3 regions of the Kluyvera fluvialis genome follow, and region 3 is predicted to be linked to each of the others. Evidence: predicted binding sites of a transcription regulator. Region 3 holds the regulator's gene; each other region holds the start of a gene.
The links. Region 3 encodes PhoB, which activates phosphate uptake and scavenging genes when phosphate is short. Its sites were predicted from a motif close to CTGTCATAAAACTGNCNNAT; they were not measured.
Positions count from the first base shown of each region.

Region 1: pstS (phosphate ABC transporter substrate-binding protein PstS) is a predicted target of PhoB. The motif match lies at 7,911-7,930, and genes of this name have one in related genera.
Region 2: uvrB (excinuclease ABC subunit UvrB) is a predicted target of PhoB. The motif match lies at 3,628-3,647, and genes of this name have one in related genera.

Region 1 is NZ_AP046142.1:4,939,633-4,950,569, forward strand. It holds gene atpD (F0F1 ATP synthase subunit beta) at 1-888, shown strand, start outside; gene AC6I4B_RS23305 (F0F1 ATP synthase subunit epsilon) at 909-1,328, shown strand; gene AC6I4B_RS23310 (right-handed parallel beta-helix repeat-containing protein) at 1,783-3,960, opposite strand; gene glmU (bifunctional UDP-N-acetylglucosamine diphosphorylase/glucosamine-1-phosphate N-acetyltransferase GlmU) at 4,305-5,675, shown strand; gene glmS (glutamine--fructose-6-phosphate transaminase (isomerizing)) at 5,888-7,717, shown strand; gene pstS (phosphate ABC transporter substrate-binding protein PstS) at 8,018-9,058, shown strand; gene pstC (phosphate ABC transporter permease PstC) at 9,188-10,150, shown strand; gene pstA (phosphate ABC transporter permease PstA) at 10,147-10,937, shown strand, end outside.
Region 2 is NZ_AP046142.1:3,333,384-3,344,320, reverse strand. It holds gene bioB (biotin synthase BioB) at 1-680, shown strand, start outside; gene bioF (8-amino-7-oxononanoate synthase) at 677-1,831, shown strand; gene bioC (malonyl-ACP O-methyltransferase BioC) at 1,818-2,573, shown strand; gene bioD (dethiobiotin synthase) at 2,566-3,243, shown strand; gene uvrB (excinuclease ABC subunit UvrB) at 3,880-5,904, shown strand; gene pmrB (two-component system sensor histidine kinase PmrB) at 6,266-7,345, opposite strand; gene pmrA (two-component system response regulator PmrA) at 7,349-8,020, opposite strand; gene eptA (phosphoethanolamine transferase EptA) at 8,031-9,662, opposite strand; gene yvcK (uridine diphosphate-N-acetylglucosamine-binding protein YvcK) at 9,722-10,645, opposite strand; molybdenum cofactor riboswitch at 10,876-10,937, shown strand, end outside.
Region 3 is NZ_AP046142.1:3,759,199-3,770,135, reverse strand. It holds gene ygjJ (protein YgjJ) at 1-12, shown strand, start outside; gene ygjK (alpha-glucosidase) at 30-2,381, shown strand; gene sbcC (exonuclease subunit SbcC) at 2,492-5,632, opposite strand; gene sbcD (exonuclease subunit SbcD) at 5,629-6,831, opposite strand; gene phoB (phosphate response regulator transcription factor PhoB) at 7,035-7,724, shown strand; gene phoR (phosphate regulon sensor histidine kinase PhoR) at 7,746-9,041, shown strand; gene brnQ (branched-chain amino acid transporter carrier protein BrnQ) at 9,451-10,770, shown strand; gene proY (proline-specific permease ProY) at 10,897-10,937, shown strand, end outside.

The DNA.
Region 1 (10,937 bases), 1.2 Mb from region 3:
AACATCGCGATCGAGCACTCCGGTTACTCTGTGTTTGCAGGCGTGGGTGAACGTACTCGTGAGGGTAACGACTTCTACCACGAAATGACCGACTCCAACGTTATCGACAAAGTATCCCTGGTGTATGGCCAGATGAACGAGCCACCGGGAAACCGTCTGCGCGTTGCACTGACCGGCCTGACCATGGCTGAGAAATTCCGTGACGAAGGCCGTGACGTTCTGCTGTTCGTCGATAACATCTACCGTTATACCCTGGCCGGTACAGAAGTATCTGCACTGCTGGGTCGTATGCCTTCTGCGGTAGGTTATCAGCCGACTCTGGCGGAAGAGATGGGTGTTCTTCAGGAACGTATCACCTCTACCAAAACCGGTTCTATCACCTCCGTACAGGCGGTATACGTACCTGCGGATGACTTGACTGACCCATCCCCAGCAACCACCTTTGCTCACTTAGATGCAACCGTGGTACTGAGCCGTCAGATCGCGTCTCTGGGTATCTACCCAGCCGTTGACCCGCTGGACTCCACCAGCCGTCAGCTGGATCCGCTGGTTGTTGGTCAGGAACACTACGACACCGCGCGTGGCGTTCAGTCCATCCTGCAGCGTTATCAGGAACTGAAAGACATCATCGCCATCCTGGGTATGGATGAACTGTCTGAAGAAGATAAACTGGTGGTAGCACGCGCTCGTAAAATTCAGCGTTTCCTGTCCCAGCCGTTCTTCGTAGCAGAAGTATTTACCGGTTCTCCGGGCAAATACGTTGCGCTGAAAGACACCATCCGTGGCTTTAAAGGCATCATGGACGGCGAATACGATCACCTGCCGGAGCAGGCGTTCTACATGGTCGGTTCCATTGACGAAGCAGTGGAAAAAGCCAAAAAACTTTAACGCCTTAATCGGAGGGTGATATGGCAATGACTTACCACCTGGACGTCGTCAGCGCAGAGCAACAAATGTTCTCTGGTCTGGTCGAAAAAATCCAGGTAACGGGTAGCGAAGGTGAGCTGGGTATTTACCCAGGGCACGCACCGCTGCTCACCGCCATTAAGCCTGGTATGATTCGCATCGTTAAACAGCACGGTCATGAAGAGTTTATCTATCTGTCCGGCGGCATTCTTGAAGTGCAGTCTGGCACAGTGACCGTTCTGGCTGATACCGCGATTCGCGGCCAGGATCTCGACGAAGCGCGAGCTCTGGAAGCGAAACGTAAGGCCGAAGAGCACATTAAGAGCTCTCATGGTGACGTGGATTACGCTCAGGCGTCTGCGGAACTGGCCAAAGCGATCGCTAAACTGCGCGTTATCGAGTTGACCAAAAAAGCGATGTAACACCGGCTTGAAAGTCAAAAAGCCAGTCTGGTTTCCAGGCTGGCTTTTTTTATGTCTTGTTTTAGTTTAAATGAAACTGAAAAAGTGTTTTAAATATTTTGTGATTTGAGTCACAAAACTGTTGATCGATAAAAATGAGAGGAGTAGACTTCGTTTTGTGATGAGAATCACAGAAATTAACGCTACTATCGCAGGATAAAAACCATGAAACTGATCAACAAAATCATCGCACTTTTCAGCTCTATGAACATTTCTTTCGGTACCTTCAATCTGTAATGGTATCCGCTCTGGCCGCGTGATGCGGGTCAGACAACGTTCTGTAAGACGCTGTACCGCTAACGAAAACCACAACACATGCGGTGTTTAACAGAACCAAAATGAAGAAGGTCGCCTGATGGCGACCTTTGTATTTTCTGGTATAGCGACCATCATCTGATGAATCAGGCCGACCAAATTAATCCTTAGCCAGAAAGTTTCCGGTGTTAAAGCTGCCGTCGGCGTTGCGCTCCAGCGGCTGTGGTAAGGTCAGCGACTGAAAATCTCCCGCACGCAGTTCCTTTCCTTCGGCATTCACGCTTTTGCCTTTCTCAATAAAGTAGTTAGTGGCATCAATATTCCCCACTACGGCATCGTCGTATTTCCCCGGCTGGCTGCGCAGTGAAATGTTATCGCTGAACACACCTTGAGTTGCGGCATCGCCGTATGGGCTTGGGCGGAAGATAAAGTTAAAACGCTGATTATCAACGGCAACGTTATTCACCACCACCAGCTTGCCTGGGTTAAAGTTATCGGTGAACCCATCAAGATGGTTACCCACGGCAATGCTGTTGCGAATTTCGTGAGCGACAGGCTGGCCTTCTCCACCTAGCTTAAAGCCATTGCTGGTGTTATCGCGGGCAATGGAGTTCTCAATCACCACCACGCCGTTTGCGCCGTCCTCAATCTTATTGAACAGATCGAAACCGTCGTCGATGTTGTCGTGCGAGTAGCAGCCCTCAAGACGGTTACCTTCGCCCACCCGCATCTTCACGGCAAAACCATCGGCGTTGATCTTGCCCGGATCTTCATTACGGTAAGACTCGGCGTTCACCACGCGGTTATGGCTTGCCCACAGCGGGCGACCGATTTTATCGACGGAAGATATTTGAATCCCGGTATCGTCGTTATGATAAGCCACCACATTTTCAATCAGGTTATGGCTGCCCTGAATACGCAGGCTTTTCTCGGTAATATCAATCCCGCGAATAGTCCAGTAGCTGGCGTCCAGCAGCATTCCGTGAATGACCGCTTTACCCGTTGCCTCCAGCGTTTTGTGGCCATTCTCAAGACCGCTGGCGCTGATTGGGATATCGGTTTTCGGGTAATTACCGGCGGCCAGAATTATTTTTCCGCCCGGCGGTAGCAGGCTGATCGCGGTGGTTAATGTCATCGGTGATTCAGCCGTGCCTTTAGCATCCGCTTTACCGTCCGCTGCAACGTACAGTGTGCTGGCCGAAGTGGTGTTCTCCTGGCTTACCGTAAACTGCTGCTCTACCGGCGTGCTGTCGCTACCGCTGGTGGGCGTAAAGGTAATCTGGAATCTATTTTTATCTTTAAGTGTGGCGGGCAGTGTAAACATCTCACCCGCTTTCACCGGTTTATTCTCCCCGATAACTACTTCATTGTGGCGAACGGTGAACAGCCCATCATAGTTGGCTCGTGCCTGTAGCGTATAATTCTGGCTCAGGCTCTTTGACCCCGATGCAATTTGCATCACCACAGGCCAGGATTTAGCAACGAACGGTTTCGAGGTGACTGTTTTCGCTGTCGAGGTGGTCAGAGAGGCATCGCTAACGGTGATTTTGGCGTTACGTGATGCAAAGAAACCGACGTAATACTGTTTTTTATCCAGCACGGAGATAAGGTCAGCGGCGGGTACTTGCTGAGTGACCCACTCCTCGCTACCCGCCGGAGCCCAGGCGGTGATAAAGCCATCGTTAGTGCGCTCGAGCTTTAGGCGGAACGTTGGCGACTGACGCAGGTCGATACCCTCTTTGTAGCTCACCTTTTTAATTTCAGCTCCGGCGTTCCCCCACGGCTGCACAACTCCATTGCGTGAAATAGCTTGTAGCTTAACGTGCTCATGGTCTTTTTTATCTTGCGTCATAATGGCGTTCATCACCATGTTTGACGCCGCTGGAAACTCTTCATAGCCCTCTTTCAACGGTTCCTGGCGTGGGACACCAATAATATCGCGCACCAGCAAGCCTGCCCCTTCTTGAGCGGCTGGTTTTGCGCCATTCTCCGGGCCGAACTGGTTGACGGTCACTGTTGCTGCCAGCACAAAGTTTTCATCCGTTGGCAGCGTGGTGTAGAAAAATGTCAGGCCATCGTGTGAGTTGGCAATTTTGCCGCCACGGCTTTCAATCGTGATGGGCTTACTGAGGTCTGCCACCTGCTGTGGGGTCAATGTTTTGCCGTCGATGGTGACATTATTGACGCCCACTTTTTCCGGCAGAACGTTGGAGGAGAAGTTAACGTCGGTGGATTGCCCAAAGGCTATCGCCTTCCATTGCTGGGCTGGGTGAGCCTGCGCCGAAAGAGAGAGCGCTGCGCTACAGAGAGTTAGAGCCAGAGGTATCTTATTGTTCATATTATCTTCCTGAATGATGATTCAGCATGATTATCACTAAATCAAAACACTGTTTCTTTTTTGTACGTCACAATAATGATCAAATAAAACACTGTTTTGATTTTTACTAGCCTTTATTCAGGTAGCAAAAGAACAGCATAAGCAGAGAGATAGCGTGTAATTCGGCCTCCGGTCTGATTTCTTACAAGACAAATGGTTTTGATATGGACGAAAATAAGCACAGAAAAACCGTACGCAAGGCTATGTTGAACGTTTTATAATCAGACCATTTCATGGCGAAAAATATGTAGAATTTTCAACGTGAAAGCGGTTTACTTCATTCTTAATTTACAGACAGGATACCTATGTCTAACCGTACCATGAGCGTTGTGATCCTTGCCGCAGGCAAAGGCACTCGCATGTATTCCGAACTTCCTAAAGTGCTGCATACCCTGGCGGGTAAACCGATGGTGCAGCATGTCATTGATGCTGCTAATCATGTTGGCGCAAGCCAGGTTCATCTGGTGTATGGCCACGGCGGTGATTTACTCAAGCAGACGTTAACGGATAGCAACCTCAACTGGGTGCTACAGGCCGAGCAATTAGGCACAGGCCATGCGATGCAGCAGGCTGCGCCGTTCTTTGCCGATGACGAAGATATTCTGATGCTGTACGGCGATGTTCCGCTGATCTCGGTTGAAACGCTGCAACGCTTGCGTGACGCTAAACCACAGGGCGGCATCGGCCTGTTGACGGTTAAACTTGATGACCCTAGCGGTTATGGCCGTATCACCCGTGAAAATGGCAAAGTGACCGGTATCGTGGAACATAAAGACGCGACCGATGAGCAGCGTTTAATTCCTGAAATCAACACCGGTATCCTGATTGCCAATGGCGCAGATATGAAGCGCTGGCTGGCGAACCTCGACAACAACAATGCGCAGGGCGAGTTTTATATCACCGATATTATCGCTATGGCCTACCAGGAAGGGCGTGAGATTGTCGCCGTGCATCCTGACCGCCTGAGCGAAGTTGAAGGGGTGAACAACCGCTTACAACTGGCGCGTCTGGAACGTGTTTACCAGGCCGAGCAGGCAGAAAAACTGCTGCTGGCGGGCGTTATGTTGCGTGATCCGGCGCGTTTTGACCTGCGCGGTACGTTATCTCACGGGCGTGATGTTGAAATTGATACTAACGTTATCCTTGAAGGCAACGTGGTGTTGGGCCATCGCGTCAAAATCGGCACGGGCTGCGTGATTAAAAATGCGGTTATCGGCGATGACTGTGAAATTAGCCCGTACAGCGTGGTAGAAGACGCCAACCTGCAAGCCGCTTGTACCATTGGGCCGTTCGCGCGTCTGCGTCCGGGCGCTGAACTGCTGGAAGGCGCACACGTCGGTAACTTTGTTGAGCTGAAAAAAGCGCGTTTGGGCAAAGGCTCGAAAGCCGGTCATCTGGCTTACCTCGGCGACGCGGAAATTGGTGACAACGTGAATATCGGCGCGGGGACGATTACCTGTAACTACGATGGCGCGAACAAGTTTAAAACCATTATCGGCGATGATGTTTTTGTCGGCTCTGATTCTCAGCTGGTGGCCCCAGTCACCATCGGTAAAGGCGTGACGATTGCCGCAGGCACAACGGTAACGCGTGATATCGCGGATAACGAACTGGTGCTAAGCCGTGTACCGCAGGTGCATAAACAAGGCTGGCAACGTCCGGTGAAGAAAAAGTAATTCAGCCGGGTTATCCCGGCAATTCTTTTGTTGGCCTGATAAGGCGTTAATGCCGTCAGGCTAACAACGGGTGAGGCGATAACATAATCTCCCGCCCAAAAGCAGTACCTATAAAAATAACCCCACTCTCTACAAGGCTCGGGGCGCCCGGAATACGGGCAACAGGTTGACCGACAACGCATGGCATAATGCCAAAATCGGAACATAAAACTATGTGTGGAATTGTTGGCGCAGTCGCGCAACGTGATGTAGCTGAAATCCTTCTCGAAGGCCTTCGTCGTTTGGAATACCGTGGCTATGACTCCGCAGGTCTGGCGGTGGTTGATAATCAAGGCCATCTGAACCGCCTGCGCCGCCTGGGCAAAGTACAGGTATTGGCGCAAGCAGCAGAAGAACACCCACTGTACGGTGGAACCGGTATCGCGCATACCCGTTGGGCGACGCACGGTGAACCTTCAGAAGGCAATGCGCATCCGCATGTTTCTGACCACATTGCGGTGGTGCATAACGGCATCATCGAAAACTACGAACCGCTGCGCGAAATGCTGCAAGCGCGTGGTTATGTCTTTGTTTCTGCCACCGATACCGAAGTTATTGCTCACCTGGTGCATTGGGAAATGGAACAGGGCGGCACGCTGCGTGAAGCCGTTTTGCGCACTATCGCGCAGCTTCGCGGTGCTTATGGCACGGTTATCATGGATTCCCGTGATCCAGGCACACTGCTGGCAGCGCGTTCTGGTAGCCCGCTGGTTATTGGTTTGGGCATGGGTGAAAACTTTATTGCTTCCGACCAACTGGCGCTGTTGCCGGTTACTCGTCGCTTTATCTTCCTGGAAGAGGGAGACATTGCGGAAGTGACGCGCCGTACCGTTAGTGTGTTCGATAAAACTGGTGAATCTGTAACGCGCCAGGAAATCGAATCTAACCTGACGTATGACGCTGGCGACAAAGGCATCTATCGCCACTACATGCAGAAAGAGATTTACGAACAGCCGAACGCGATCAAAAACACCTTATCTGGGCGCATCAGCCACGGAGAGGTCGATTTAAGCGAGCTGGGGCCAGAGGGGGATGCGCTGCTCTCGAAGGTAGAACATATCCAGATTATCGCCTGTGGTACGTCTTATAACTCCGGCATGGTGGCGCGTTATTGGTTTGAATCGCTGGCGGGTATGCCGTGCGATGTCGAAATCGCCTCGGAATTCCGCTATCGCAAATCGGCCGTTCGCCCGAACAGCCTGGTGATCACGCTGTCGCAGTCCGGTGAAACCGCCGATACTCTGGCAGGCCTGCGCTTAACCAAAGAGCTGGGCTACTTAGGATCGTTGGCGATTTGTAACGTTGCGGGTTCCTCGCTGGTGCGTGAATCCGATCTGGCGATTATGACCAACGCTGGTGCTGAAATTGGCGTTGCTTCGACGAAAGCTTTTACCACTCAGTTGACGGTCTTGCTGTTGCTGGTGGCGAAAATGGCGCACCTGAAAGGCCAGGATGCCTCCGTTGAGCATGACATTGTGCATGGCCTGCAAGCGTTACCAAACCGCATTGAGCAGATGCTGTCGCAGGACAAACGCATTGAAGCTCTGGCGGAAGATTTCTCTGATAAGCACCATGCGCTGTTCCTGGGGCGTGGCGATCAGTACCCGATCGCGCTGGAAGGCGCACTGAAGCTCAAAGAAATCTCTTATATTCATGCGGAAGCCTACGCTGCAGGCGAGCTGAAGCATGGCCCGCTGGCGCTGATTGATGCCGAAATGCCGGTTATCGTGGTTGCACCAAACAATGAACTGTTGGAAAAACTGAAATCCAACATTGAAGAAGTGCGCGCGCGTGGCGGTGAACTGTATGTGTTTGCCGATCAAGACGCGGCGTTCACCGATAGCGACAATATGCACATCATTGAAATGCCGCATGTCGAAGAAGTGATTGCGCCTATCTTCTACACCGTTCCATTGCAACTGCTGGCCTATCATGTGGCGCTGATTAAAGGCACCGACGTGGATCAGCCGCGTAACCTGGCGAAGTCTGTGACGGTTGAATAATCGTCACAAATAACCTATCAATCCGGTTGTGCTGTCGGCATAGCCGGATTTTTTATCCTCTGCTATACCTGTCATAAAACCCCGTCAATTGGCTGTCATAAAAAGAAAATTTTTCTGCCGTTTCACGGTAATGAAATTATTTATCTTTATGATTTTTCTGGCTTTAATTCTTTTGTTTTTTGTGTGGCTTTGGTTGTCATAAAACTGTCATATTCCATACATATAACTGTCACCTGTTTGTCCTATTTTGCTCAGAGTAGCCACTCAAACAATCATTTACGGATTCTTGCAGGAGACATTATGAAAGTTATGCGTACCACTGTCGCAACTGTTGTCGCCGCGACCTTATCGATGAGCGCTTTCTCTGCTTTCGCAGCAGCAAGCCTGACAGGTGCAGGTGCAACTTTTCCTGCGCCGGTGTATGCCAAATGGGCGGATACCTACCAGAAAGAGACCGGCAACAAGGTTAACTATCAGGGTATCGGCTCCTCCGGTGGCGTAAAGCAAATTACCGCAAACACCGTTGATTTCGGCGCATCCGATGCCCCGTTGTCTGACGAAAAACTGGCGCAGGAAGGCCTGTTCCAGTTCCCGACCGTTATCGGCGGTGTAGTGCTGGCTGTTAACATCCCTGGCCTGAAATCAGGCGAGCTGGTGCTGGATGGCAAAACCCTGGGGGATATCTACCTCGGCAAAATTAAGAAGTGGGATGATGAAGCCATCACCAAACTGAACCCTGGCGTTAAACTGCCTTCACAGAACATCGCCGTTGTGCGCCGTGCTGATGGTTCCGGTACTTCCTTCGTCTTCACCAGCTACCTGGCGAAAGTGAACGAAGAGTGGAAATCTAAAGTGGGTTCCGGTTCTACCGTGAACTGGCCGACCGGTCTGGGCGGCAAAGGTAACGACGGTATCGCAGCATTCGTCCAGCGTCTGCCGGGCGCGATTGGTTACGTTGAATATGCTTACGCTAAGCAGAACAGCCTGGCCTACACCAAACTGATTTCTGCCGATGGCAAAGCGGTTAGCCCGACGGAAGAAAACTTCGCTAACGCTGCAAAAGGCGCTGACTGGAGCAAATCTTTCGCTCAGGACTTGACCAACCAGAAAGGTGAAGGCGCATGGCCGATTACCTCCACCACCTTCATCCTGGTGCACAAAGAGCAGAAGAAACCAGAGCAGGGCGCTGAAGTGCTGAAGTTCTTTGACTGGGCTTACAAAAACGGTGGCAAACAGGCTAACGAGCTGGATTATGCTACCCTGCCGGCAAGCGTGGTTGAGCAGGTTCGTGCTGCATGGAAGACCAGCGTAAAAGATAGCAGCGGTAAAGCGCTGTACTAATAGGCAATATTAGCGAGTTGGCGGATGGCGCTACGCTTATCTGCCCTACGGTTCCGACTGTAGGCCGGATAAGCGTAGCGCCATCCGGCATGGGCAACATCGTAAACGAGTTAACGGAAAGAGTAATTTATGGCTGCAACTAAGCCTGCTTTTAACCCTCCGGGTAAAAAGGGTGACATGATATTCAGCGCGCTGGTAAGACTGGCTGCGCTGATTGTGCTATTGATGTTGGGCGGGATTATCGTCTCTCTGGTCATCTCTTCCTGGCCCAGTATGGAGAAGTTCGGTTTCGCCTTCCTGTGGACCAAAGAGTGGGATGCGCCTAACGACATCTACGGCGCGTTAGTACCCATTTACGGTACGCTCGTCACCTCCGTTATCGCCTTGCTGATTGCCGTTCCGGTCAGCTTCGGCATCGCACTTTTCCTGACTGAACTCGCCCCCAACTGGCTCAAACGCCCGTTAGGTATCGCGATTGAACTGTTGGCGGCGATCCCGAGTATCGTGTACGGCATGTGGGGTCTGTTTATCTTTGCTCCGCTGTTCGCCACTTACTTCCAGGAACCCGTGGGCAACATCCTTTCTAACATCCCGTTTGTCGGTGCTCTGTTCTCCGGCCCGGCGTTTGGTATCGGTATTCTGGCGGCTGGGGTTATCCTCGCCATTATGATTATTCCGTATATCTCTGCCGTTATGCGTGATGTGTTCGAACAAACCCCAGTGATGATGAAAGAGTCGGCCTACGGCATCGGCTGCACCACGTGGGAAGTTATCTGGCGCATTGTCCTGCCGTTCACCAAAAACGGGGTGATTGGTGGTGTCATGCTTGGCCTTGGCCGCGCGCTGGGTGAAACCATGGCGGTGACCTTTATCATCGGTAACACCTACCAGCTCGACAGCGCTTCGCTGTATATGCCGGGCAACAGCATCACCTCCGCGCTGGCGAATGAGTTTGCCGAAGCGGAATCTGGCCTGCATGTCTCAGCACTGATGGAACTGGGTCTTATCCTGTTTGCGATTACCTTTATCGTGCTGGCGGCATCGAAGTTTATGATTATGCGCCTGGCGAAAAATGAGGGGACACGCTCATGACAACGCTGGAAATGCAAAACACCGCTGCGCTGGCGGAGTCCCGCCGCAAGATGCAGGCGAAGCGCCGCATGAAAAACCGCATTGCGCTGACGCTCTCAATGGCGACGATGATCTTCGGTCTGTTCTGGCTGGTGTGGATCTTGATGGCCACCATTACGCGTGGTATCGACGGCATGTCGCTGGCGCTATTCACCGAAATGACGCCGCCGCCGAACACCGCAGGTGGTGGCCTGGCGAACGCCCTGGCGGGCAGTGGCCTGCTGATCCTGTGGGCGACCGTTTTCGGTACGCCGCTTGGCATTATGGCCGGTATCTACCTGGCGGAGTACGGGCGCAAATCCTGGCTGGCTGAGGTTATCCGCTTCATTAACGACATTCTGCTGTCCGCGCCGTCTATCGTAGTGGGGCTGTTCGTCTACACCATTGTGGTTGCACAGATGCAGCACTTCTCCGGTTGGGCAGGCGTAATTGCACTGGCGTTATTGCAGGTGCCTATCGTCATTCGTACGACCGAGAACATGTTGAAACTGGTGCCGGATAGCCTGCGTGAAGCGGCTTACGCACTGGGGACGCCAAAGTGGAAGATGATCTCCGCGATAACGCTAAAAGCGTCTATCTCCGGGATTATGACCGGTATCCTGCTGGCTATCGCGCGTATTGCTGGTGAAACGGCTCCGCTGCTGTTTACGGCGCTCTCGAACCAGTTCTGGAGCACGGACATGATGCAGCCTATCGCCAACCTGCCGGTCACCATCTTTAAATTTGCGATGAGCCCGTTTGCCGAATG
Region 2 (10,937 bases), 430 kb from region 3:
AAGAAATGGGGCTGGAAGCCTGTATGACGCTCGGCACGTTGTCCGATAGCCAGGCGCAGCGTCTGGCATCGGCGGGGCTGGATTACTACAACCACAACCTCGACACCTCGCCGGAATTTTACGGCAACATCATCACCACGCGCAGCTATCAGGAACGCCTGGACACGCTGGATAAAGTGCGCGATGCCGGGATTAAAGTCTGCTCTGGCGGGATTGTCGGTTTAGGCGAAACCGTGACCGACCGCGCTGGGCTATTGCTGCAACTGGCTAATCTGCCGACGCCGCCGGAAAGCGTGCCTATCAATATGTTGGTGAAAGTAAAAGGGACGCCGCTGGCGGATAACGACGACGTAGATGCCTTTGATTTTATTCGCACTATTGCCGTTGCGCGGATCATGATGCCGACTTCGCACGTACGTCTTTCTGCGGGGCGCGAGCAGATGAACGAGCAAACGCAAGCCATGTGCTTTATGGCTGGCGCGAACTCTATTTTCTACGGCTGCAAACTGCTGACCACCCCGAACCCGGAAGAAGACAAAGACTTGCAGTTGTTCCGAAAACTAGGGTTAAACCCGCAGCAAACCACGGTTACTGCCGGGGACAACGAGCAGCAACAGCGTCTGGAACAGGCGCTGATGACGCCAGATACTGAGGAATACTACAACGCGGCGGCGGTATGAGCTGGCAACAACGCATCGAACACGCGGTTGCTGAACGCCACGAAGCGCAGGCTTTTCGCCGCCGCCAGCCGCTGCAACAAGGCGCAGGGCGCTGGCTGGTGTGCGGCGAGCGCCGCTATCGCAATTTCTCCAGTAATGACTATTTAGGGCTGAGCCAGCACCCGCAAGTGATACGCGCCTGGCAGCAGGGCGCGGAGCTATACGGCGTTGGCTCCGGCGGCTCCGGTCATGTGACGGGCTATCACCAGGCGCATCAGCGCCTGGAAGAGCAGCTTGCCGACTGGCTGGGCTATGACCGCGCGCTGCTGTTTATCTCCGGCTTTGCCGCGAATCAGGCGGTGATTGCCGCGCTGGCAGGCCGTGAAGACCGCATTGTCGCCGACCGCTTAAGCCATGCCTCACTGCTGGAAGCGGCGGCGCAAAACGCCGCACAGCTTCGGCGTTTTCAACACAACGACAGCCAGCACCTCGCCCGGCTGTTGGCGGCGCCGTGCGACGGGCAGCAACTGGTGGTGACGGAGGGCGTGTTCAGTATGGACGGCGACCGTGCACCGCTGGCAGACATCGCCCTCGCCGCGCGGCAGGCCGAGGCCTGGCTGATGGTTGATGACGCGCACGGTATTGGCGTTGACGGCGACAACGGGCGCGGCAGTTGCCAGCAGCAGGGCGTTCATCCTGAATTGCTGGTTGTGACCTTTGGTAAAGCGTTTGGCCTGAGCGGCGCGGCGGTATTATGCAGCCATGTGGTGGCGGATTACTTTTTGCAGTTTGCCCGCCACTTGATTTACAGCACCGCCATGCCCCCTGCACAAGCGCTGGCGCTCCAGGCGGCGTTGGCGGTCATTCAGAGCGACGACGGGCAGCAGCGGCGTGAAACGTTGGCGCAGCGCGTGGCTGAATTTCGCCACGGAGCCAGCGGGCTGGCCTACCCGTTAAGCGACTCACAAAGCGCTATTCAGCCGCTGATCGTCGGCGACAATGCCCGGACGCTACAGTTGGCTGAACGGCTGCGCGAACAGGGCTGTTGGGTGACGGCTATCCGCCCGCCGACAGTGCCAGCGGGCACTGCGCGCCTGCGCCTGACGCTGACCGCCGCTCATCAGGCGCAGGATATTACGCATCTGCTGGAGGTGTTGCATGGCGAGGGTTGATAAACAGGCCGTGGCAGCCGCGTTTAGTCGCGCGGCAACCTCTTACCATCAACATGATGAACTCCAGCGCCGAAGTGCCGCGCATTTACTGGAACAGCTTCCACCTCAGACGTTTGAAACGGTGCTGGATGCCGGATGCGGGCCGGGGAGTTACAGCCGTTATTGGCGCGATAGAGGCAGCCATGTCACCGCATTAGATCTCTGTGCCGAGATGCTGGAACAGGCGCAGCGCCAACAGGCCGCAGACCGCTATCTGCTGGCGGATATTGAAGATATCCCGCTGCCCGGCGGCGAGTTTTCTTTGGTGTGGAGCAATCTGGCGATTCAGTGGTGTAGCGACATTGATGTGGCGCTTGCCGGTTTGTATCGCCAGCTTAGCCCCGGCGGCACGCTGGCGTTTACCACCCTGACGGCAGGGTCGTTACCCGAGTTAAATCAAGCCTGGCAAGCGGTGGATAATCATCCGCACGCAAACCGTTTTCTGGCGGAGGAAACGCTGCGCGCAGCGCTGGCGGGCTTCAATGCGCGTTGTACTTCAACCACCATGACTTTGCCATTCCCCGATGCATTAAGCGCAATGCGCTCGCTGAAAGGGATAGGCGCGACGCACCTCCATCAGGGGCGTAGCCCGCTACCGCTGACGCGCGGCAGGCTACAACAACTGCAACTGGCGTGGCCGTCGCAAGCGGGGGAATGCCCGCTGACTTACCATCTTTTTACAGGAGTGATTACGCGTGACTAAACGCTACTATGTGACCGGAACCGATACCGAAGTGGGAAAAACGGTGGTCAGCACTGCGTTATTGCAAGCCGCCGCATTGCGCGGCTGGCGAACTGCGGGCTACAAACCGGTGGCCTCCGGCAGTGAAATGACGGATGAAGGGTTGCGCAATAGCGATGCTCTGGCACTACAGCGCAACAGCGTGTTGCCGCTAACCTACGAACAGGTAAATCCGTATACCTTTGCCGAGCCGACCTCTCCGCATATTATCAGCGCCGATGAACAGCGCCCGATTGAAGCCAGCGTGCTGTCTGCGGGCCTGCGCGCGTTAGAAACGCAGGCTGACTGGGTGTTGGTTGAAGGCGCGGGGGGCTGGTTTACGCCGCTATCGCCGACGTTAACGCTGGCCGACTGGGTGCTGGCGGAGCAACTGCCGGTGATTCTGGTGGTGGGCGTTAAGCTTGGCTGTATCAACCACGCGCTACTAACCGCACAAGCCATTCAACAAGCGGGGCTGCGACTGGCGGGTTGGGTTGCGAACGATGTCATACCGCCAGGGCGTCGTCACGCCGAGTACCTCAGCACCCTACAGCGAATGCTGCCAGCGCCGATGCTTGGCGAAATCCCGTGGCTGGGTGACGCTGTTGAATCGCAGCCGCTGGGTGAATATCTTGATCTGAGCGCGCTCTAAACGGCTTTATCCGCTTGTATTGTATTTCTGTGGGTTATCTTCATTCGTAAGCGATAACTCGCAGAAAACGTAAAGAATTCGACTGTGGTCACGAAAAAATGGCCGGGCTTTTTCGCTGATGCATATCAAAATTGGGACTAAAAAAAATTTTTGCTCGCCGTTTTGCCCTCTGTTGCGCAAATCGCCGGATGGCGAGGGATAGGGGCTAGAGGTAGTTATCCACTATTCCTGTGGATAACCCTGTGTATTAGAGTTAGAAAACACGCGGTAAACGAGAGAACATGCGGCTTGCGCATGAATTGATGCGAAACGCGGCTTTTTAACGTTTTCATTTGTTATCAATAAGATACGTAAAAGCAATGCCGTGTTGAAAAGTGCTATGGATTGCCACAAAACTTTCATGACCAATATTGACAAATGTTAAAAGAGAAAAAATTCTGGGGATAACCTCATCTGGCTGGTGTTTTATCTGGTCAGAGGATAAATTTCAGCCGCTCTTGCTTGCCGTTACGCTGTGTATACCAAATACGATAATGTATTACTGTGTTTATATCCAGTATTTTTTATTGGCAATTCGGCAAGTGGCGAGTAGAATTAATCCCCAGCCAGCCCATTCGTCATCAGGTAGCGTTGCTCATGAGTAAATCCTTTAAATTACATTCTGCATTTAGTCCCTCCGGCGACCAGCCTGCCGCGATCGCGCGCCTGAAAGAAGGGCTGGAAGACGGCCTGGCGCACCAGACGCTGCTGGGGGTGACCGGTTCAGGCAAAACCTTTACCGTGGCAAACGTCATTGCAGACCTCCAACGCCCGACAATGGTGCTTGCGCCGAACAAAACGCTGGCGGCGCAGTTGTACGGCGAGATGAAAGCGTTCTTCCCGGAAAACGCAGTGGAGTATTTCGTCTCCTACTACGATTACTACCAGCCAGAAGCCTATGTCCCAAGCTCCGACACGTTTATTGAAAAAGACGCCTCGGTGAATGAGCACATCGAGCAGATGCGCCTTTCAGCCACTAAGGCGTTGCTTGAGCGCCGCGACGTTATCGTGGTGGCATCGGTTTCCGCTATCTACGGCCTGGGCGACCCGGATCTGTACCTGAAAATGATGCTGCACCTGACGGTCGGCATGATAATCGACCAGCGTTCTATTCTGCGTCGTCTGGCTGACTTGCAGTACACCCGCAACGATCAGGCATTCCAGCGCGCGACTTTCCGCGTACGCGGCGAAGTGATCGACATCTTCCCTGCGGAGTCGGATGACCTTGCGCTGCGCGTCGAACTGTTCGATGAAGAAGTCGAGCGGCTTTCACTGTTCGACCCGCTGACCGGGCACGTTGAGTCAACCATTCAACGCTATACCATCTACCCGAAATCGCACTACGTCACGCCGCGCGAGCGCATTGTGCAAGCGATGGAGGAGATCAAAGTTGAGCTGGCGGAGCGGCGCAAAGTGCTGCTGGCGAATAACAAACTGCTGGAAGAACAGCGTCTGAGCCAGCGTACCCAGTTTGACCTCGAGATGATGAACGAGCTGGGCTACTGCTCGGGCATTGAAAACTACTCGCGCTACCTTTCCGGGCGCGGGCCGGGCGAGCCGCCGCCAACGCTGTTTGACTACCTGCCTGCCGATGGCCTGCTGGTAATTGATGAATCCCACGTCACCATTCCGCAAATTGGCGGGATGTATCGCGGCGACCGTGCGCGCAAAGAAACGCTGGTTGAATACGGCTTCCGCCTGCCGTCGGCGCTGGATAACCGCCCGCTGAAGTTTGAAGAATTTGAAGCGCTGGCACCGCAAAGCATTTATGTCTCGGCGACGCCGGGCAACTATGAGCTGGAAAAATCCGGTGGCGACGTCATTGACCAGGTCGTACGCCCAACCGGATTGCTCGACCCATTGATCGAAGTACGCCCTGTCGGCACTCAGGTGGACGATCTGCTATCGGAAATCCGTAAACGTTCGGTGATTAACGAGCGTGTGCTGGTTACTACGCTGACCAAACGTATGGCGGAAGACCTTACCGAATATTTAGAAGAGCACGGCGAACGGGTGCGTTATCTGCACTCGGATATCGACACCGTTGAGCGTATGGAAATCATCCGTGATTTGCGCCTTGGCGAGTTTGATGTGCTGGTGGGGATTAACCTGTTGCGTGAAGGATTGGACATGCCAGAAGTCTCTCTGGTGGCGATTCTGGATGCCGATAAAGAAGGTTTCCTGCGTTCCGAGCGTTCGCTAATCCAGACCATTGGTCGTGCCGCGCGTAACATCAACGGTAAAGCGATTCTGTACGGCGATAAAATCACTCCTTCGATGGCGAAAGCGATCGGTGAAACCGAACGGCGTCGAGAGAAACAGCAGCGCTACAACGAAGAACACGGCATTGTTCCGCAAGGGCTGGTCAAAGACGTGGTTGATATTCTGGCGATGGGCGAGGGGCTGGCGAAAACCAAAGCGAAAGGGCGTGGCAAGTCACGAACGGCAGCGAAAATTGTCGAGGCCGATGTCCCTGCACTGACGCCAAAAGCGCTACAGCAGCAGATCCAAACGCTGGAAGCGCAAATGCTGAAACATGCACAGAACCTGGAGTTCGAAGAAGCGGCGGAAATTCGCGACCGTCTGCATCAATTGCGCGAGCTATTTATCGCCGCGTCCTGATGAGGACTCACGGAATTTTGCAAGAAATGCGGTTGGCATCATGCACGGATGCCAACCGTAGAACCTACCTGAAAGGCGTATACTGGCGCAGCCAGTTTGGACATGGACAGCGCGGAAAACCCGCAGTGTACACCCCGTCAGTGAGGGGCCTGAGCGCTACCCCGGAATAAAATGGCGAGTAAGATTACCTGTTAGGGGAGATTCTTAATCTTTGCTTAATAAATTCCACTGATACTATCTGCAAAATCATTGGGGGTAGTGTTATGTCCAATCTGAATATTCAGCAGCTATTTTCCGTACTCGTTTCTGTCATGATTGTGGCAGGCTTTCTTTGCCACTGGGCTTTGACCTACTAAACGCTTTAACGCCTGGATGATTGAAATTCTACCCAAGCCCGCGTGCCGTTAGTGGTTTCGCGGTTTTGTAAGAAGAATGCCGCTTCATGCAATTGTGCAATGCGTGTAACGATGCTCAGCCCTAAACCAATCCCGCCATAACGGCTATCCATGCGGACAAACGCCTGGCTCAGCTCGCCAACCTTTGACTCATCAATCCCGGGGCCTTCGTCCTCGACGACCAGCATTGGGCGTGACTCCGACGCCAGCGATAGCGTAATCGTTGATGATTCCGGGCTGTAGCGGTGTGCGTTTTCAACCAGATTGCGTACCAGCAAGCCCAGCAATGTGGCATCACCCGACACAATCACCGTCGGTGTCGGCTCGGTAATGACCAGCGTTTGCGCACGTGCGCTCAGCATCGTTTCCAGCTCGGCTTTGAGCGGCTCAATCACATCAATAAGCAGATTAACCTGCTGATAACTCCCCGCCGAGAACGATTGACCGACGCGGGCCAGTTGTAGCAGTTGCGCAACGCTTTCGGTCATTTGATCCAGGCGCTGGAGCAGCGGTGTCAGCGTGAGGTGCTGGGTTTTCTCCAGCAGTTCAAGGTGTAGCCTTAACCCTGCCAGCGGTGTGCGCAGTTCATGGGCCACATCGGCGGTAAACAGGCGTTCGCGATCGAGCGTTTGTGTGAGATTTTCAACCAACTGATTAATCGCGGTGGTCACGGCTTCAACTTCCACCGTCGTTTGCTGGAGGAAAATAGGCTGTAAGTTACCTGGCGTGCGCATATCCAGCTCTTTTTGCAGGTCGGCAAGCGGGCGGGTGATACGTTTTACCGCCTGCAAACAGAGATACAGCGCAAGGCCGATAATCAGCAGACTAGGCACTAACAGGCTGGCCACCGCCTCACGCACTTCGTGGCGAATATGCTTGGCATTGTTGTGATTATGCAACAGCGTGGCAACTTCTAGTTCTATCTGCTCTTTGCTTTCATGCCATAGCCAAAACACGCTAATTAACTGACAAACCACCAGAATAACGCCGATGGTTAACAGTAACTGATGGCGCATCGGCCATTTACGGATGGAAAGTAACGCCATGCGTCAATCCGCCTTAATGGAGTTAACTAACTGATAGCCGAAACCACGAACGGTACGAATCCGCGATTTACCCACTTTATCGCGCAGGTTATGAATATGTACTTCCAGCGTATTGGTGGCGGGTTCGTTATCCCAGTTATAAATATCGTTGTAGAGAATTTCGCGGTGCACTGGGCTACCGGCTTTTAACATCAGCCGTGAAAGCAGCGCGTACTCTTTTGGCGTCAGCTCCAGCAGCTCGCCGTCTAACCATACCTGGCGGCGAGTGACGTTAAGCCGCAGGTTTTCAACGCTAATTTCGTTATCACCCTGATTCAGATTACGCCGCAGCAAAGAACGAATGCGCGCATTCAGCTCCTCCAGGGCGAACGGTTTCACCAGGTAGTCATCAGCGCCGGTGTCCAGGCCGTTCACGCGATCTTCAAGCGTATCGCGGGCGGTTAAAATCAGCACTGGCACGCTTTGCTTCTCCTGGCGCATACGCGCCAGAAAATGCAGGCCGTCTTCATCCGGCAGACCTAAATCCAGAACCACCAGGCTGTAGTGCCCGTTAGCGAGGCTAAGCGCCGCCTGTGATGCGGTCGAGACGCCATCGCAGGCGTATCCTTCGCTTTGCATTGCCAGAATCAGCCCCTGTAACAACAGGGAATCATCTTCAACAACTAAAATCTTCATCTGCTGGCCCCTATTTGCATGTGGCTAAGATATCATCCGCTGGGCGATATTCCCGTGTCTCTACGCCGGTCAGGCCTAACATTGTAGAGAACAGATTATCCTGTGAGTAGTCATTCTCTTTGGCCTGTTTTTGCAGGCAGTGGTAATTGACGCCATAGCGTTGCTGGTAATCGTCTGATAACCATATCAGCATTGGCACATGTTTTTGTGTTTCTGGCGCAATGGAATACGGCAGGCCGTGCAGATATACGCCATTTTCACCCAATGATTCACCATGGTCAGACAGATACACCAGGCTTGCCGTGAACTTATCCTGTTTGGATTGCAGCAGTTTGATCGCTTTATCGACGATATAATCGACATACAAAATGGTGTTGTCGTAGCTATTTTTCAGTTGCTCCTGGCTACAGGATTGAATTTCGCTGGTGTCACAAGTCGGCGTAAAACGACGAAACGCGGGGGGATAACGGTTATAATAGGTCGGGCCGTGGCTGCCAATGGTATGCAGCACAATAACCCCGTCACCTTTCATCGAATCAATGGTTTTTTCCAGGTCGTGGAATAACACTTCATCGTAGCATTCACCGTTAATACATTGTCCTGGCAGCTTTAATGCCGTTACATCCTGGTGCGGTACTCGGTCACAGGCGCCTTTACAGCCACCGTCATTGTCATTCCACAGTACCTGAATGCCTGCACGCTGAATAATATCCAACAACCCTTCCTGATGGTGTGCCAGCGATTCGTCATATCCTGTGCGTGGCATATTTGAGAACATGCACGGCACGGAAACCGCCGTTGCCGTACCGCAAGACGCCGTTTTAGGGAAATAAACCACGTTATCTTTGGCGAGTAATGGGTTGGTTTCGCGCGAATAACCACCCAGCGAGAAATTCTCGGCGCGAGAGGTTTCACCTAACACTAAAATGGTCAGGTTTTTACGCGGCCCATTTTTCATCACGGCTTTTTGCGTGGCGTCTTCACCTATTTTCACCAGCGGTAAATTGTCCATTTGATGATGAAAATACCAGGAGTTAACGGCCACAATACTGTTTGATGGGTTCAGTGATTTCACCAGCTCTTTATTATTGCGAAACAGCGAGGCGTAATCTTTATAAAACAGTGCGGCGACTAACACGATAAGTAAGGTGGAGGCCACGACAGTGGCGATGCGCATAATGACGCCGCGCCACCGGTTTGCCGAAGGTTTAATTTTGACCCACCAGGCCAGGGCGACAAATAACAGCGCGCTGAAGGTGAGTACCACCACCATTTGTGCGGAAACCAGGGCGTAACTTTCAGCCGCTGTGGTATCCAAAATATTCGTTATCATCGACCGATCGACGATAATGCCGAAATTCATCATGAAATACTGAGCGCTGGCGCTGAGCACAATAAACAGCGTCGCTACTGGCCGCTCAAGACGAACAAATGAGGCAAGCGTCAGGCAAATCGCCATGACGGCAAAAGCGACTAACGGCATACTCAAGAAAACCAGCGCGTTATGCAGGCTGTCTACCGGTAGCAGGTTAAATGCCTGGCGATAAAAGACAATGTTCAGCGCCAGCGCAATATATAGCGAGAAAAGAACAATATAGGTTAAGCGACTAACGGTAGGGCGTGTACGTAATAAGCGAAGCATAGCGATAAACTCAGTAATCATTATGCTCGCTATGCTGCCCGATGAATTTTAAGACAACCTTAAGATTTTAAGGAAGGGGAGCCGAATGCCTGAAGTGCCTCTTCCAGTGCCGCACGTAATAGATTGCGATCGTGACGATACGGGATGTCGCTAGCCTCAAGCGGTTGTTGAATAATGACTTTATTCTCCGCCCCGCGCACGTCTACTTTCGGGATTGTCACCACGGCATCAATAACCGATTTGCCGATATAGTGCTCCAGCAGGGTGATACGCTCGCTCAGGCTCAGATTCGCCGCAGGGCTTAGCTCGCGCCCGAGGTTGTCAATGTAAACCATTGGCGCAGGTGTACGTCGTAGCGCTGTGGCAATATCCGGCAGTAGCAAAATCGGCAGCAGGCTGGTGTAGAAACTTCCTGGCCCGATGAGAATCAAATCCGCCTCGGCAATCGCCTGTACCGCTTCGCGCGTGGCCGAAACGGTTGGGGTGAGCATTAACGCTTGCGGCGGCACTTTTAGCTGGTCAATATTCACCTCGCCGTAGATTTCATGGCCCTCGCTGTCGATAGCCATTAAATCCACCGGCTGTTCCGACATTGGAATCAACGACGCGTCAACTTTCAGCAGGTTTCTGATTAAATTGATGGCCTCTAAAGGCCGCACGCTCAGGTTATCCAGCGCCTTTAACATCAGATTTCCGAGGTTATGCCCGGAAAGTTCGCCATTACCGCTAAAACGATACTCAAACATCGTAGAAGCAACGCTGGGTTCGGTAATTAATTGGTTGAGGCAGTTACGCATGTCGCCCCAGGCAATCCCGCCCTCTGAGCGACGAATACGCCCCGTAGAACCCCCGTTATCCGTGGTTGTGACGATGCCGGTCAAACGGGAACCGAGTGATGATAATGAGGACATCACGCGGCCAAGACCATGCCCGCCGCCGAGTGCGACGACGCGGTCGAGATCGGCAAAAGTGCGATTGCGCATACAACTTCCTTATTCGAAACAAACTGGCTTACATTAGCGTAACTACCCCTAAAAGACGATGCTCCACCCCGCGCAAAATGACGTATATCAATGCAAAAACGTGATTTTTACGTATTCTGTAGGGAAAGTGCACGATCAGGTCGCTATGTACAGATTTATATAGCGAAAGCGAAAATGGCGAAACCGTTATTCTCGCGCTACTATTCGGCATAACATGGTTCAGTTCAACTCACTGAACAAAACACTCTAGCCTCTGTGCCTAAGTCGAAAGATAGGGCGCTTTGGCCGCGAC
Region 3 (10,937 bases):
TTCTACTGGTAAGAAGGGATATAACAACCATGAATATGACTTCCACCCTGACGCCGCTCGCCTGTGCGCTGCTGCTGAGTTTTTCCGCCCACGCCGTCACGGCTGACGAATTTAAAAACGTGGTCAATCGCACCGGCGCGCCGCAGTACATGCAGGACTTTGATTACGACGATCACCAGCGCTTTAACCCGTTCTTTGATCTCGGCGCATGGCATGGCCATTTGCTGCCAGATGGCCCCGCGACGATGGGCGGTTTCCCTGGTCCTGCGCTGCTGACGGAAGAGTACATCAATTTTATGGCGACCAATTTTGACCGCCTGACGGTGTACCAGAACGGTAAAAAACTGGCCTTCACGATGCAGGCGTACAGCATTCCCGGCGCGTTAATCCAGACACTCTCCGCGCCTGGCGTACAGATTGCGATGACGCTGCGTTTCGCCAGCCCGCACACCTCGCTGCTGGAGACGAAAATCACCAGCAACACGCCGCTGAAACTGGTGTGGGACGGTGAACTGCTGGAAAAACTGGCAGCCAAAGAGGGAAAAGCGCTGTCGGATAAAACCATCGACGCGGCGTTTCCTGATTATCAACGCCGCCTGAAGGCGACTCATGACGGCCTGACGGTGACTTTTGGCAAGGTGCGCGCCGACTCCGCGCTGATGACCTCCGGTGAATCCCAGTATCAGATTCATCGCTCGCTGGCGACCAATACCAAAATTGAAGGCCACCGTTTTACCAGCACCGCGCACATCAACGGCTCCACCACGCTGTACACCACCTATTCGCATCTGCTGACAGCCGAACAAGTGCTGCACGAGAAAACGCAGATTCGCGATATTCTGGCGCGTCCGGTCTATTACCTGAACGCCTCCGCGCAGCGTTGGGAAGGGTATCTGCAAAAAGGGCTGACCAACCCGGATGCCACCGCCGAACAGACGCGCGTGGCGGTAAAAGCCATTGAAACGCTGAATGGTAACTGGCGCGCACCCGGCGGGGCAGTGCAGCACAACACCGTCACGCCATCGGTGACGGGGCGTTGGTTCTCAGGCAACCAGACCTGGCCGTGGGATACCTGGAAACAGGCCTACGCGATGGCGCATTTCAACCCAGAAATAGCCAAAGAGAATATTCGCGCCGTGTTCTCCTGGCAGATTAAGCCTGATGACAAGGTACGCCCGCAGGACGCCGGATTTGTTCCTGATTTGATTGCCTGGAACCTCAGCCCGGAACGCGGCGGTGACGGCAGCAACTGGAACGAGCGGAACACCAAGCCAAGCCTGGCCGCGTGGTCGGTGATGGAGGTGTACAACGTCACCAAAGATAAAGCCTGGCTCCAGGAGATGTATCCGAAGCTGGTGGCGTATCACGACTGGTGGTTGCGCAACCGCGACCATAACGGCAACGGTGTGCCGGAATATGGCGCAACACGCGACAAAGCGCATAACACCGCCAGCGGCGAGATGCTGTTTACGCTGAAAAAGGGCGCGCAACAGCAGACGCTTTCTGGCCTGAAAACCTATGAAAGCGTAACGGCGAAAGGTGATTACGACAGCCTGGAGATCCCCGCGCAGGTGGCGGCGTCCTGGGAATCGGGGCGTGATGATGCGGCGGTCTTTGGTTTTATCGATAAAGAACAGTTAGATAAATATGTCGCCAACGGCGGCAAGCGTAGCGACTGGACGGTGAAGTTTGCTGAAAACCGCGATCGGCAGGGCAATTTGCTCGGTTACTCGCTGATGCAGGAGTCGGTTGACCAGGCGAGCTATATGTACAGCGATAACCACTATCTGGCGGAAATGGCGACCATTTTGGGCAAGCCGGAGGAGGCGAAACGCTATCAGGCGCTGGCGCAGAAACTGGCGGATTACATCAATACCTGCATGTTCGATCCGCAGAGCAAGTTCTATTACGACATCCGCATTGAAGATCAACCGCTGGCGAACGGCTGCGCCGGTAAGCCCATTGTGGAACGTGGCAAAGGGCCGGAGGGCTGGTCGCCTCTGTTTAACGGTGCGGCGACGCAGCAACATGCCGACGATGTGATTTCTGTGATGCTCGATAACAAAGAGTTCAACACCTTTGTGCCGTTGGGGACGGCGGCGTTAACCAACCCGGCGTTTGGCCCGGATATTTACTGGCGCGGGCGCGTTTGGGTTGATCAACTGTGGTTTGGTCTGAAAGGTATGGAGCGTTACGGTCATCGTGAAGAGGCGCTAGAGCTGGCTGATGCGTTCTTTAAACATGCCAAAGGCTTAACTTCGGATGGCCCTATTCAGGAAAACTATAACCCGTTGACCGGAGCCCAGCAGGGCGCACCGAACTTTTCCTGGAGTGCTGCGCATTTGTATATGTTGTATAACGAGTTTTTCAGAAAACAGTAATAAAACGGGCGATAATTTTTGCGGATAAGCAGGCCGGATAAGCGCGAGCGCTATCCGGCCTTTTCTTGAGTACCAGAGCCTCGTCTCTCCCTGAGGGAGAAAGGGACGGTTTACTCCACGGCAAACATTTTATCCAGGCGGCTATACCCCAGCCCGTTGATTTTCTTCACCTTAATCTGCACCGGGATCCGCTCTTTCATCGCTTCAACGTGACTTATCACGCCGATGATTTTGCCGCTGGCATTGAGCGTGTCCAGTGCGTCGAGCGCGGTATCCAGCGTTTCGCTGTCCAGCGTGCCGAAACCTTCATCCAGGAACAGCGAGTCGATACGCGTTTTATGGCTGACCAGATCAGAAAGCGCCAACGCCAACGCAAGGCTCACAAGGAAACTTTCCCCGCCAGAGAGCGTACGAGTATCGCGTACCGCATCGGCCTGCCAGGTATCTACCACCTCCAGTTCCAGCGCATCGCTGGCTTTACGTTGCAGTAAATAGCGGCCATGCAGGCGACTGAGCTGCTCGTTAGCCAGCCATACCAGGTTATCCAGCGTCAGCCCCTGGGCAAATTTACGGAATTTATCCCCCTCTTTGGAGCCAATTAGCGCATTTAAATGCGCCCAATCTTCCAGCACCGCGTTGGCTTTTTCTATCTCCAGGAACAGCGCTTGTTGTTGCTGGCGGTTTTCTTCGTCTTGTTTCAACTGCTGGCGTATTTCGCCCTGGCGCTCGCTGTTTTCACGAAGCTGGCGGGCAATCTGCTGAAGCTGCGTTTGTGCCTCGGCAAGCGTGAACTCCGGCGTAAGCGTTGCCGGACGCTGCGCCAGATGGCGGGCGATGGCGTCCTGCACCTGTGTTGCCAGCGTCTGGCTTTGCTGATGTTGCGACTCCAGCGACTGTTTCAACTGCTCCAGGCGTTGGCGCTCGGTGTTGTCCAGCAGGGCGGCGAGGAAATCCTGGCGATCGGTGAAGTGGGAGTCGGCAAGCGCCTGGTCGAAGGCCTGTTCTGCCTGCTGTAGGCGCTGATTTTCCAGCGTTTCTTGCTGTTGCAACGTTTTCCACTGGCTTTCCAGCGATACGCATTCGTGGTGCACTTTCAGCCAGCCGTCGAGAGCAACCGGTTCGACGTCGTCAGAATGTTTCGCCGCTGGCAGCGTGTCCAATAATGGCTGGATCAGCGCTAGCTGTTGCTGAATATCTTGGTTCTGTTTCTGTTGTTGCTGCCAGCGTTGAGTCTCCGCTTCGCGCGCGGCAAGCCAGCTATTTTCCTCACCGGCTGCCGGGAGCGTTAAAGCAAAATTGGCCAGCGTTTGGCTGAGTGCAGCGCTGCGTTGTTCCAGCTCCTCGCGCAGATGCGCGTGCTGCCCCTGCAATTCGCGAATTTGCCCTTCAATCGCCAGCCGTTGGCTGTGCTGATAGCGCTGCTGTTCGGCATCTTCCTGTGCTGCCAGCCAGCCGCCAATATCGTCGGTGGGTTGCAGTGCGATCCCCAGGCTCTCCGTGACCGTTTGCCATTGTGAGGTAAGTGCTTGCTCGCGCTGGGAAAGCGACTGTAACTCGTCGTTTTCTTGCTGCTGCTGTTTTTGCAGCGCTTCTTGTTGACCCCGCAGCGCCGCGCCGTCCTCCGCAAGTTTTGCGACCTCTTTTTCCAGCGCGTCGCGGCGGGATTTATTGATGTCGGGGGTCAGCGCCTGATATTCCGCCAGCGCCGGATGCTCAGTGGAACCGCATAGCGGGCAGGCCGCGCCAGGCTGCAAGCGGGCGCGCTCGGCTTCGAGGCGCACAATCGTTGCTTCCAGCTCGCAAAGTGCCTTCACATCCGCCAACTGCTGCTTTTTATCTTTATAGACCAGGCGAAGTGAGTTGAGGTCGGCGGTGATTTTTTCCAACTGTTGCTGACGCTGCAACTGCGCGTCGGTGAGCTGCTGGCGGCGCGTTTGCAGCGGGAGAAACTGGCCGTGCAGGCTGTTCAACTGCTGGCGTTGCGGGCGCGCGGCGGCGTGTTGGGTTATCTGAGCGGCAACCTCTTCAGCACTGAGCGTGAGTGCCGTGGGCGGCAACTGAGCAAGCTGTTTTTCCAGTTCATGCAGGCGCTGTTGGTGATTTTGTAGCTGGGTGCGCTCTCTGGTCTGTTGGGCAAACGCCCCGCGCCAGCCGGTTAGCTCACCGTGCCAGTGCTGAATAGATTCATGTTCCTGCAACCATTGATGCAACTGTTTTTGCGTCTGTTGCAAGGCCGAGAACTGACGCTCGGCGGCGTTGCGAATGCGGTCGCGCAGCGCCAGTGTTTCATGTAAGCGAGTATTTACTTGCCGCGCTTGCTGGTGGGTTTTTGCTACCGTCGCCGTCTGCTCTTGCATTAGCGCCCAGCGAGGGCGTAATGCCTCGGCAGGCTGCGCACGTTGCAGCGCGGCAAGCTGCGGCTGTGCGGCTTCCAGTGCCTGTTGGGCATCAACCAGCGCCCGTTGTGTTTTTTGGCGCTCCTGCTCCAGTTCGCCCTGACGCGCCAGCCACTGTTGATGTTGCATCGCGTGGGTTTGCTGCTGTTGCCACTGTCGCTCATCATGAGTGAGCGCCTGCAAACTTTGCTGCAATGCCTGCTGTTGCTCGTCGTTTAACAGGCTGACGCCGCTGGCCTGTGCGTTTAGCGTGTCTAATGTGGCGCGCGCCTGTTTGTGTTTTTCAAACACTTGCGCGGAGATCTGGCCGTAAATCTCCGTGCCGGTCAACTCTTCGAGCAGTTCGGCACGTTCTTTCGGTTTGGCGTTCAGGAAGGCGGCAAATTGCCCCTGGGAGAGCAGCATGGAGCGGGTAAAACGCCCATAGTCCAGGCCGCTGAGCGAGGCCGTCATCTCAAGTTTATCTTTGACTTTATCCGCCAGAATCTGCCCATCGGCACAGCGCGCTAGCTCGACACGCGGCGCTTGCAGATTACCGTCCGGCTGATTACGCGCGCGGTTTTGGCTCCAGAAGGCGCGGTAGGCCACGCCCTGAACCTCAAATTCGACTTCTGCCAGACACTCGGCGGTGTCACGGGTCATCAGATCATTTTGCGACTGAGAAACTGTATTGAGACGTGGCGTTTCGTGGTACAGCGCCAGACAAATGGCGTCGAGCAGGGTGGTTTTCCCCGCGCCGGTGGGGCCGGTAATGGCAAACAGACCGTTGCTGGCGAACGGCTCTTGGGTGAAGTCGATTTTCCATTCACCTTTCAGTGAGTTCAGGTTTTTCAGGCGCAGGCTGAGTATTTTCATGCTTGTTCTTCCTCGCCGAGGCTGTTCAGCGTTTCGTTAAACAGCGTGTGCAGGCGCTGCTGCTGTTCTGGCTCCAGCGTTTCCAGCGCCAGGCGGCGGTGGAAAACTTCTTCAACGCTCAGCTCACTTAGCGTTTCACGCTCCAGGCTGGCGAGAATGCGCTGGCGCTGCTCGCGGCTGCGGCGAACCAACAGCACTTCAACCGGTAAGTCATCGGTGATGGCCTGGATTTTGCGCTGAATGTCATGCAGGTATTCATCGCTGGTGATTTCAATATCCAGCCAGGTGGGGGGGTCGTTGTTGCGGTCGCGCCATTCGGCAAGCTGGGCGCTGATGCCGTCAAAATCCCCTTTAATCACCGCCAGCGGCTGCGTGACCGGAACGGTGAGCGGCGTCACCTCGTCAAGCTTGCCGTCGGTGAAGGTCACTAGATTGACGCTTTTGCTTTTGCCGGTTTCGTCAAAACTTAGCGCGATAGGCGAGCCGCTGTAGCGGATATGCTCGCTGCCGCCAATTTTCTGCGCCCGATGAATATGCCCCAGCGCGATGTAGTCCGCCGGTGGGAAGTTTTGTGCCGGAAAAGCATCCAGTGTGCCAATATAAATGTCGCGCACGGCATCACTTTTGCTGGCTCCGACGGTCGTCAGGTGACCGCTGGCGATAATCGGCAGTGGGGCGTCGGCGCGCAGCGCGCAGGCCTGCTGATATTGCTGCTGGTAGTAGTCAGTTATGCTCTCCAGCACCTGGCGCTGTTTTTCGCTGCCGGAAAGCCCCGCCTGGCTGGTGATGATGTCGCGCGGGCGTAAAAACGGCACTGGGCAGAATACCGCGCCGGGGGTTCCGTCTCGCTGGTTTAAGATAAATGGCGCGTGACCAGCGTTGGCGACCACCGTGGTGTTGAGAAACGAGAGAATGTCCCGCGATTCATTCAGCGTGGCGACCGAGTCATGGTTGCCCGCCAGCACCACCAGATGGCAGCCGGTCTGTTGCAAATTCACCACAAATCGGTTGTACAGTTCGCGCGCGTAGCTCGGCGGCGAGCCGGTGTCGAAGATATCACCCGCCACAATAATGGCATCGACCCGCTCCGCTTCTGCGGTGGCAAGCAGCCAGTGCAGAAAGGCGGCATGTTCAGCGGCGCGGCTTTTGCTGTAGAAGTTCTGGCCGAGATGCCAGTCCGAAGTGTGAAGAATGCGCATAGTAGTTCCGTAACAAATGGCGTAACGGTGATTATACACATCATCATTCCGTACGCTGCCTGTGAGTGGGGATGGGTGAAATTTAGCGGCTGTCATCGATGAAAAGGGGCTATCATCTAACCGTCATGTTTTTCATAAATCTGTCATAAATCTGACGCATAATGACGCCGCATATCTTACTGATGTCTAAAACAGGGCAAATAATGGCAAGACGTATTCTGGTCGTTGAAGATGAAGCGCCAATTCGCGAGATGGTCTGTTTCGTGCTGGAACAAAATGGTTTTCAGCCGGTCGAAGCCGAAGATTACGATAGCGCGGTCAACAAACTGAATGAACCGTGGCCCGACCTTATTCTGCTTGACTGGATGTTACCGGGCGGTTCTGGGCTGCAATTTATTAAGCATCTCAAGCGGGAAGCGCTAACCCGTGATATTCCCGTGGTGATGCTCACCGCGCGCGGCGAAGAAGAAGATCGCGTTCGCGGCCTGGAAACCGGGGCGGATGATTACATTACCAAACCGTTCTCACCGAAAGAGTTAGTCGCACGAATTAAAGCCGTGATGCGTCGAATTTCACCGATGGCAGTTGAAGAGGTGATTGAGATGCAGGGGCTGAGCCTTGACCCTACATCACACCGCGTCATGACCGGCGAAAACCCGCTGGATATGGGGCCGACCGAATTTAAATTATTACACTTCTTTATGACTCACCCGGAGCGCGTGTACAGCCGTGAGCAACTGCTGAACCACGTTTGGGGCACTAACGTGTACGTTGAAGACCGCACCGTCGATGTCCATATTCGTCGTCTGCGCAAAGCGCTGGAACACAGTGGTCACGACCGCATGGTGCAAACCGTTCGCGGCACGGGTTATCGTTTTTCCGCCCGTTTCTAATTTTTGACAGGAGTGTGACGCGTGCTGGAACGGCTGTCATGGAAAAGGCTGGCCCTGGAGCTGCTATTGTGCTGCCTCCCGGCGCTGATACTGGGATGGGTATTGGGTTATTTGCCGTGGTTTTTACTGGCGGCGGTGACCGGCCTGCTTATCTGGCATTTCTGGAATTTACTGCGCTTGTCCTGGTGGCTGTGGGTTGACAGAAGTATGACTCCGCCGCCCGGTCGGGGAAGCTGGGAGCCTTTGCTGTATGGGCTTAACCAGATGCAGTTGCGCAATAAAAAGCGCCGCCGTGAGTTGGGCAATCTGATTAAACGCTTTCGTAGCGGCGCCGAGTCGCTGCCGGATGCGGTGGTGCTGACCACCGAAGAAGGGGCGATTTTCTGGTGTAATGGTTTAGCCCAGCAGTTGCTGGGGCTACGCTGGCCCGACGATAGCGGGCAAAATATTCTTAACCTGCTGCGTTATCCCGAATTTACTCAACACCTCAAAAAGCGCGAATTTCTTAAACCGCTCAATTTAGTGCTCAATAATGGGCGTCATCTGGAAATTCGTATTATGCCGTATACCGACCGCCAACTGCTGATGGTGGCGCGTGACGTCACGCAAATGCACCAGTTAGAAGGGGCACGGCGCAACTTCTTTGCCAACGTAAGCCATGAGTTGCGCACCCCGTTAACGGTGTTGCAGGGCTATCTGGAGATGATGCAAGAGCAGGTGCTGGAAGGGATGGTGCGCGAGAAAGCGTTGCATACTATGCGCGAGCAAACCCAGCGCATGGAAGGGCTGGTCAAACAACTGCTGACGCTTTCAAAAATTGAAGCATCACCGGTGTTGGCGTTAAACGAAACCATTGATGTGCCGCTGATGCTGCGCGTTGTGGAGCGGGAAGCGCAGACCCTCAGCCAGCATAAACATCAGTTCCAGTTTGATATTGACGACACGCTTACGGTGCTGGGTAATGAAGATCAACTGCGTAGCGCGATGTCGAACCTGGTGTATAACGCGGTAAACCATACCCCGGAAGGCACGTTGATTACCGTGCGTTGGCAGCGCACACCGTACGGTGCGCTGTTTAGCGTTGAGGATAACGGGCCGGGTATTTCGGCAGAGCACCTGCCACGGCTGACCGAGCGTTTTTATCGCGTGGATAAAGCGCGCTCAAGGCAAACCGGCGGCAGTGGACTGGGGCTGGCTATCGTCAAACATGCGATTAGCCATCACGATAGCCGGCTGGATATCAGCAGTGAGCCGGGAAAAGGCTCGCGGTTTAGTTTTCTCCTGCCGGAACGTTTAATTGCCAAAAAAAGCGCCTGATCTGCTGCTTGTCAGATTAACTTTCCACAGACCAGCTTCGGCTGGTCTGTTTGCTTTGCAGTCAAGTAAACCGTTCCCGATTAACGAACGTGTGGTTAAAATTTGTTCGCATGATTAGCCGGATGTTTTTCGCAAATCCAGTTAATAAATCTAGCTGTTATTTCACTATCGATATAATCATCTGGTTTTACGATCCCGTGTTGCTTTAAAACGTTATAAGCGTTTAAATTGGCCCCTATGCAGTCGTAATCAGACTGCATATATGCGGTAAATCAAAAAACTATTCTTCTCAACGCCGCTAAGGGAGCATTTCCCTCTGAGTTTATTGTTGGTTTCCTCAGCATCATTCCGCAGGAACCAGCTTGATAAATTTGTTTTACAACACCACATCCATAGGCTGTAGTTATATATGACCCATCAATTAAAATCTCGCGACATCATCGCTCTGGGCTTTATGACCTTTGCGCTGTTTGTTGGCGCAGGCAATATCATCTTCCCTCCTATGGTTGGCCTCCAGGCTGGCTCCAACGTTTGGATTGCCGCGATTGGCTTTCTGATTACTGCTGTTGGCCTACCGGTGCTGACCGTGGTTGCGCTGGCGAAAGTGGGCGGCGGCGTTGATAGCCTGAGCACCCCGATTGGTAAAGTAGCAGGTGTACTGCTGGCAACCGTGTGTTACCTCGCCGTTGGGCCGCTGTTTGCTGCGCCGCGTACCGCGACCGTTTCGTTTGAAATTGGTATTGCGCCGTTAACCGGTGATGGGGCTATGCCGCTGTTTATCTACAGCCTTATCTATTTTGCGCTGGTGATTTTCGTTTCACTGTATCCGGGCAAACTGCTGGATACGGTCGGGAATTTCCTTGCTCCGATGAAAATCGTGGCGCTGGCAATTCTGTCTATCGCTGCGGTTATGTGGCCTGCTGGCCCAATTAGCCACGCGCTGGAAGCCTACCAGACAGCCCCGTTCTCTAACGGTTTCGTCAACGGCTACCTGACCATGGACACCATGGGCGCAATGGTCTTTGGTATTGTTATCGTGAATGCCGCGCGCTCTCGCGGGGTAACAGAATCTCGTCTGCTGACGCGCTATACCATTTGGGCTGGTTTAATGGCGGGTGTCGGTCTGACGCTGCTGTATCTGGCGCTGTTCCGCCTGGGTTCTGATAGCGCGACGCTGGTGGATCAGCAAGCCAACGGTGCGGCAATTCTTCATGCTTATGTGCAGCACACCTTTGGCGGCGCGGGTAGTTTCCTGCTGGCAGCGCTTATCTTTATCGCGTGTCTGGTGACGGCGGTTGGCCTGACCTGTGCGTGTGCAGAGTTCTTTGCGCAGTATCTGCCACTGTCTTATCGCACGTTAGTGTTTATCATGGGTCTGTTCTCAATGGCGGTTTCCAACCTGGGACTGAGCCACCTGATTCAGATTTCTATCCCTGTGCTGACGGCAATTTACCCGCCGTGTATCGTACTGGTGGTATTAAGTTTTACGCGCGGTTGGTGGCATAATAGCTCTCGCGTGATGGCTCCAGCGATGTTCATTAGCCTGGTCTTTGGTGTTATGGATGGCGTTAAAGCGTCGGCGATTGCTGATGTGCTGCCTGCGTGGGCGTCTCATCTGCCGATGTCTGAGCAAGGGCTGGCCTGGCTGCTGCCAACGGCTATTATGGCCGTGCTGGCGGGGATTTGGGATCGCACAGCGGGCCGACAAGTGGCCTCTAACGCGCACTAATTCGTTTTTGCACCGCGAAATTCAGGTTGCGCCAACTATGGCCTGATGTGTATAAAAACGGTGTTCAACCACGGGATATCATGTTCCGTGGTTTTTTATTTTTGGTATGACATGGCATTGGAAACGATGGAAAACAACAAGCTGAAGCGCGGGCTAAGTACCCGACA